One region of the Dactylosporangium sp. NPDC051087 genome, then DNA from elsewhere that is predicted to be linked to it. Evidence: riboswitches for the same ligand, from Rfam matches in the RefSeq annotation. Region 1 holds a riboswitch; the other holds the start of a gene.

Region 1 (3,406 bases):
GCGAAGCGGCGGGCGGCGCGCATCGGGCCGACGGTGTGCGACGACGAGGGGCCGATGCCGACGGAGTACAGGTCGAACACGCTCAGCGTCGCCGCGGCCACCCCGCTCACCCGACCAGGTCGGCGTAGGCGGCGGCGTCGAGGAGGTCGGGCGCGCCGGTGAGGTCGAGCTCGAAGAGCCAGCCACGCCCGTACGGGTCGTCGTTGACCAGCCCCGGTTCGCCGGCCAGCGCGGGGTTGACCGAGACGACGACACCGCCGGCGGGGGCGACGAGGTCGCTGACGGACTTGGTCGACTCGATCTCGCCGCAGGGCGTGCCGGCGGTGACGGTCGCCCCGACCTCCGGCAGCTGCACGTAGACGATGTCGCCGAGCGCGGCGGCGGCGTACGCCGTGATGCCCACCCGGCCGTCGTGCAGCCATTCGTGGTCGCGGGTGTAGCGCAGGTGCGGCGGGATCGCGGACATGGCGCTCATTTCTGCGAGGAGTGGAAGGGCAGCGGCACGACCGTGGCGGGGACGTGCTCGCCGCGGACGTCGACGGTGAGCGGGGTCCCGGGCGCGGACAGGCCGGCGGGCACGTAGGCCATCGCGACGGGATGGCCGAGCGTCGGTGACAGCGCGCCGCTGGTGACGGTCCCGGCCGGGGCGCCGGTCGCGGGGTCGAGCACCGCGTAGCCGGCGCGCGGCGCCCGGCGGGTGCCGGTGACGAGCCCCACCAGCACCTGACCGCAGCCCGGAACGCAGCCGGCGCCGTCATCCGGGACGCAGCCGGCGTCATCCGAAAGATCCGGGCCGCGGCCGCAGCCCGGCGCGTGGCCCGTCGCGTGCAGGCGGCGCAGCGCGGCGGCGCCGACGAAGTCCCGTTTCGTGAGGTCGACGACCCGTCCCAGCCCGGCCGCCGCCGGGGTGCGCCGGACGGACAGCTCGTGCCCGTACAGGGGCATCCCGGCCTCGAGGCGCAGCGTGTCGCGGCAGGCCAGCCCCGCCGGCACGGGCCCGCGCCCGAGCAGCGCCAGCCACACGAAGGTGGCGTCCCCGGCGCGGCAGGAGATCTCGAAGCCGTCCTCGCCCGTGTACCCCATCCGGGCCAGCAGCACGTCCCGCCCGGCGACCTCGAAGGGTTTGACGGCGTAGTACCGCAGCGGGCCCGGGCCGACCATCGACGCCGCCGACGGGCCCTGGACGGCGATGAGCGCCCGGTCGGCCGACATGTCGCGGACCGTGGCGTGGAAGCCGTCGGCGTGCTCGCGCAGCATGGCGAGGACCACGGCGGTGTTCGCGGCGTTCGCGACGATCAGGTAGCGGCGCTCCGCCAGGCGGTGGACGACCAGGTCGTCGAGGACGCCGCCGGTGTCGTGGCAGAGCATCGTGTATCGCGCGCGCCCCACCTCCACCGCCGACAGCCGCCCGACCAGGGCGTGGTCGAGGAAGCTGCCCGCCTCCGCGCCGGTGACCTCGAGCTGCCCCATGTGCGACAGGTCGAACAGGCCTGCGGTGCGGCGGACCGCGTGGTGCTCGGCGAGCTCGCCCGAGCTCTGGTAGCGCAGCGGCATGCGCCGGCCGGCGAAGTCGGTGAACGTGGCGCCCAGATCGCGGTGCACGTCGAACAGCGGTGTCACGAGAGGCTCCCTGGGTCCGGATGCCGTCGCGGACGGCACCCCTGCTGGGTGACCTCCCCGCTCTGTCATCGGAACCTGAGAGCTTCGCCGCCCGGGACGGGCGGTTTGCACCGTGGGTGCAGGACAGCTGTCGTCCTGACTTTCCAGAGTCGCCTGACCGCGGCGGTACCGATGCCTGAGAGATTCTGGGGAGAACGTTGCTCCTTCGGCGCCTCGGACTGACCGAGGGCTCTCCCGTCGCGGGTCGTGCAGCGCGATATGCGGTTGTGATCTGGACCGTAAGACCCGCCACCCCGCCCCGTCAAGCCCGGAAAAGTGTTATGACACGGGACCGGACGGCGTCTGCTGGAAGATGGGCGAACAGGCGGGAGCGAGCGTGGCACAGTCCGACGAGGTCCTCGTGGCGGCGGCCCGCGACGGTGACCGGGCCGCCGTGGAGGCGCTCGCCACGCGGTACCTGCCGCTGGTCTACTCCGTCGTCGGCCGGGGCGCCGACCGGGACCTCGACGTCGACGACATCGTCCAGGACGCGATGGTGCGGGTCGTGACGGGCGTCGGCGGGGTCCGGCAGGCGGAGCGCTTCCGGTCGTGGGTGGTGACGATCGCGCTGCGGCAGCTCGCCGACGCCCGCGCCGAGGCCCGCCGGGCGCGGCTGACCCGCGGCGACGACCCGCGGGACGCCGAGCGGGAGGACCCGTCGGCGGACTTCGTGGGGCTCGCCGTGCTGCGGCAGGTCCTGGACGGCGAGCAGCGGGAGATCGCGGAGGCGGCCCGGTGGCTGGACGCGTCGCACCGCACGGTGCTGTCGCTGTGGTGGCTGGAGGCGAGCGGTCATCTGACCCGCGCCGAGGTGGCCGCGGCGCTCGACCAGCCGGTCGCGCACGCCGGGGTGCGGGTGCAGCGGATGCGGGAGCAGCTGGACGTGGCCCGGTCGGTGGTCCGCGCCCTGGACGCCGCGCCGGGCTGTGCAGTGCTGCGGGACCAGACGAAGGGCTGGGACGGCGAGCCGGATCCGTTGTGGCGCAAGCGGATCGCCCGGCACGTCCGCGACTGTCCACAGTGCACGGAGCGGTCGCGCCGGCTCGCCGCGGCGGAGGGGCTCCTCGCCGGCCTGCCGCTGCTCGTCCCGCCGCCGTCCAGGACGGCGGGGTCCACGGTGCTGGCCGCGGTCGCGGGCGGGGTGACGGCCCTGGCGCTCGCGATCGGCGTGGCCGTGTGGCAGTGGCCCGCTCCGGCGCCGCAGGGTCCTCCGGCGGCGGCTCCCCCGGCGACGGCCCAGGTCCCGGCGCCGTCGCTGCCGCCGCCGTCCCCGTCCGGCTCCGCGGTGCCGCCGCCGGCTTCCGGGCCGCCGTTCTTCGCGTCGGTACCGGCGGTGCCCGGCGTGGCCGAGGTGACGGTGACGGGTGCGGTACGGCAGCAGCAGCGCGTGGCGGGCCGGGACAACGGCCAGAGCACCCGCTACGGCGACCGCTCGATCTGGATCTTCGACGACACCACGCTCAAGGACCCGTTCGGCTTCATCTCCAACAGCGGCGCCGCCACGAGGGACCTCGACGCCTCCGACGGCATCGACCTCACGTCGAGCGGCCCGGTCACCGTCGACGCCTCGCAGCCCCCGGTCGAGCTGATCACCCGCAACCAGGCCGAACGCGACTACGAGGCGCGGAACCCGGCGAGGTTCGCGTTCTGGCCCGGGCCGGTCGTCGCGGACCCCGCCCGCGGCCGGGTCCTCGTCCTCTACGGCAAGCTGTGCCGCGCCGCCGACCCCTGCACCGGCCCGATCGGC
Region 2 (3,406 bases), on a different contig from region 1:
CGTCGGACAGGCCGTCCGGGTAGGGTGCCGACTGGTCCGTGAGGATCGAGGGCCCCGACCCGAGGAGATTCGTTGAAGCGCAGTGCCGCGCTCGCTGTCGTCGTCGTGTGTGCCGTGAGCGTGGCCGGGTGCGGCTCGTCGAAGGAGCCCAAGGCGGCGCCCGCGGCGGCCGCGTCCGAGGTGTCGCAGACGGCCGCGCCCGACGGCGCCGGGGGGCTGGGGTCCGTGAGCCCGTCCGCCTCGGCGAAGGGCCCGTGCACGGTCTTCCCCGCCGACAACGTGTGGCGGGCCGACGTGTCGAAGCTGCCGGTGCACCGGGACTCGGCGGCGTGGGTGGCGAGCATCGGGGCGTCGGCGAAGGCGCACCCCGACTTCGGCGCGGGCCTGATCGACGGCGCGCCGTTCGGCATCCCGATCACGACCGTCGGCGCCGGGCAGGCCGGCGTGAAGGTCGGCTTCGACTACGCCGACGAGAGCGACAAAGGTCCCTACCCGATCCCGCGCAGCGCCCGCATCGAGGGCGGCGCGAACGCCGACGGCGACCGGCACGTCATCGTCCACGACACGGCCGCGTGCAAGTCCTACGAGCTCTTCGACGCGCACCCCAACGCGGACGGCTCCTGGAAGGCGGGCTCCGGCGCCGTCTACGACCTGCGCCGCAACGACCTGCGCAAGGCCGGCTGGACCTCCGCCGACGCGGCGGGCCTGTCGATCCTCGCCGGGCTGGCCCGCGCCGACGAGGCCGGCGCGGGGAAGATCGGCCACGCGATCCGCTTCACGGCGCCGCGCACGAAGAACGCCTACATCTGGCCCGCCCGCCACGCGGCGTCCTCGTCCGGCGACGCCGCGCTGCCGCCGATGGGGGCCCGCTTCCGCCTGAAGGCGTCCGTCGACATCTCCAAGTTCCCTCCCCAGGCCCGGACGGTGGCGCAGGCGCTCAAGCAGTACGGCGCGATCCTGGCCGACAACGGCTCGCCGTGGTTCTTCTCGGGGACCCAGGACGACAAGTGGAGCAACGACCAGCTGAACGCGTTGAAGTCCCTGTCCGGCAAGGACTTCGAGGCCGTGGACAGCTCCCTGCTGATGGTGGATCCGAACTCCGCCCGCTGCCGCCCCTGAGTCATGGACCTAGCTTCCTAGGACGCCCTGGCGCGTGTGGTGTGGACCACGGGCGCGTGACCATAGTCGAAGAACCGGTAGATTAGGCAACGCCGGCAATACCCGCGCGGGAGAGATCGTCTGAACGTAAGGCGACGCCGAAGGGGCAAATCCTCCCCGGAACCTCTCAGGCAGAAGGACCGCGACGGGTTGGCACCTCTGGAGGCCACACGACAGAGGGGGAGGGACGCGCACCCCCGACCCCGGATCCGAAAGAGTGTGGCCAATGACCAGTTTCGCCAGCCGGCACATCGGGCCGTCGCCGGACGATCAGTCCGAGATGCTCAAGACCGTCGGATATGAGTCCGTCGAGGCGCTGATGACCGCCGCGATCCCCGGCTCGATCCGCTGGCACCAGCCGCTCGATCTTCCGCTGGCGGCGTCCGAGGCCGAGGTGCTGGGGGAGCTGCGCGCTCTCGCGGCGGCCAACCGGACCCTGGTCAGCATGATCGGCCTCGGCTACTACGGCACGCACACGCCGCCGGTCATCGTGCGCAACGTGCTGGAGGACCCGTCGTGGTACACGGCGTACACGCCGTACCAGCCGGAGATCAGCCAGGGGCGTCTCGAGGCGCTGCTGAACTTCCAGACGGTGATCACCGACCTGACGGGCCTGCCCGTCGCGGGCGCGTCGCTGCTCGACGAGGCGACCGCCGCGGCCGAGGCGATGACCCTGGCGAGGCGCTCGTCGAAGGTCAAGGCCGACGTGTACGTCGTCGACAAGGACGTCCTCCCGCAGACCCTCGCCGTCATCCGGACCCGCGCCGAGCCGCTGAACATCACCGTGCTGACCGTCGACGTCGACGAGGACCGGCTGCCGGAGGAGTTCTTCGGCCTGCACCTGCAGTACCCGGGTGCCTCCGGCGCCGTGCGTGACCTCGAGGCGCTGACGGCGGCGGCGCACGAGAAGGGCGCGATCGTCACCTTCGCCGCGGACCTGCTGGCCCTGTGCCTGCTGCGTGAGCCCGGCGCGGTCGGTGCGGACGTCGCCGTCGGCAGCGCGCAGCGGTTCGGGGTGCCGATGGGCTTCGGCGGGCCGCACGCCGGCTACATGTCGGTTCGCAAGGGCCTGGAGCGCACCCTGCCGGGCCGGCTCGTCGGCGTGTCGAAGGACGCGGACGGCGCCCCGGCGTATCGGCTGGCCCTGCAGACCCGTGAGCAGCACATCCGCCGGGAGAAGGCGACCAGCAACATCTGCACCGCGCAGGTGCTCCTCGCCGTGACGGCCAGCATGTACGCGGTGTACCACGGCCCGGACGGGCTGCGGGAGATCGCGTCGCGGACCCACGACATGGCGGTCCGGCTCGCCGCGGGCCTGCGCGCGGGCGGTGTCACGACTGAGCACGAGGCGTTCTTCGACACCGTGACGGCGGTGGTGCCGGGCCGGGCGCGGGAGATCACGCAGAAGGCCGCGGAGCGCGGGATCAACCTGCGGCACGTGGACGACGACCGGGTCGGGATCGCGTGCGACGAGACGACCACGTTCGGCCACCTGCGTGACGTCCTCACCGCGTTCGGGCTGGAGCACGTCGACGTCACGGCGCTGGACACCGCGGACGCGGTCCCCGCGCGGCTGCGGCGGGCCGGTGACTACCTGAGCCACCCGGTGTTCAGCTCGCACCGGTCGGAGACGGCGATGCTGCGGTATCTCAAGCGCCTCTCCGACATGGACTACGCCCTGGACCGGGGCATGATCCCGCTCGGCTCGTGCACGATGAAGCTCAACGCGACGGCCGAGATGGAGCCGATCACCTGGCCCGAGTTCGCCAACGTGCACCCGTTCGCGCCGGCGGCGCAGACCCAGGGGTACCGGCAGCTGATCGGCGACCTGGAGCGGTGGCTGGCGGAGGTGACCGGCTACGACGCCGTGTCGCTGCAGCCGAACGCGGGGTCGCAGGGTGAGCTGGCGGGTCTGCTCGCGATCCGCGCCTACCACCACTCGCGGGGCGACACGCAGCGCGACATGTGCCTGATCCCGTCCAGCGCCCACGGGACGAACGCCGCCAGCGCCGTCATGGCGGGCATGCGGGTCGCGGTCGTGGCCTGCGACGAGCTGGGCAACGTCGACCTCGGCGACCTCGAGGCGAAGATCGAGCTGCACCGGGACCGGCTCGCCGCGATCATGGTGACGTATCCGTCGACGCACGGCGTGTACGAGACCGGCATCTCCGACCTGTGCGCCAAGGTCCACGAGGCCGGCGGCCAGGTGTACGTCGACGGCGCGAACCTCAACGCCCTGCTCGGCTAC

What was found. A riboswitch is a leader RNA that binds a small molecule or an ion and turns the genes downstream of it on or off. The one in region 1 is predicted to bind glycine.
Region 2: linked by a shared signal. The riboswitch ahead of gcvP (aminomethyl-transferring glycine dehydrogenase) and the one ahead of gcvT (glycine cleavage system aminomethyltransferase GcvT) in region 1 are both predicted to bind glycine.

Annotation. Positions count from the first base shown of each region.
Region 1 covers NZ_JBVJIJ010000026.1:66,134-69,539, reverse strand. Annotated here, with positions in the region: gene ACZ6TV_RS40345 (L-serine ammonia-lyase) at 1-101, opposite strand, end outside; gene gcvH (glycine cleavage system protein GcvH) at 107-466, opposite strand; gene gcvT (glycine cleavage system aminomethyltransferase GcvT) at 472-1,620, opposite strand; glycine riboswitch at 1,673-1,773, opposite strand; glycine riboswitch at 1,774-1,867, opposite strand; gene ACZ6TV_RS40330 (RNA polymerase sigma factor) at 1,997-3,406, shown strand, end outside.
Region 2 covers NZ_JBVJIJ010000008.1:163,205-166,610, forward strand. Annotated here, with positions in the region: gene ACZ6TV_RS17230 (hypothetical protein) at 73-1,119, shown strand; glycine riboswitch at 1,217-1,311, shown strand; gene gcvP (aminomethyl-transferring glycine dehydrogenase) at 1,385-3,406, shown strand, end outside.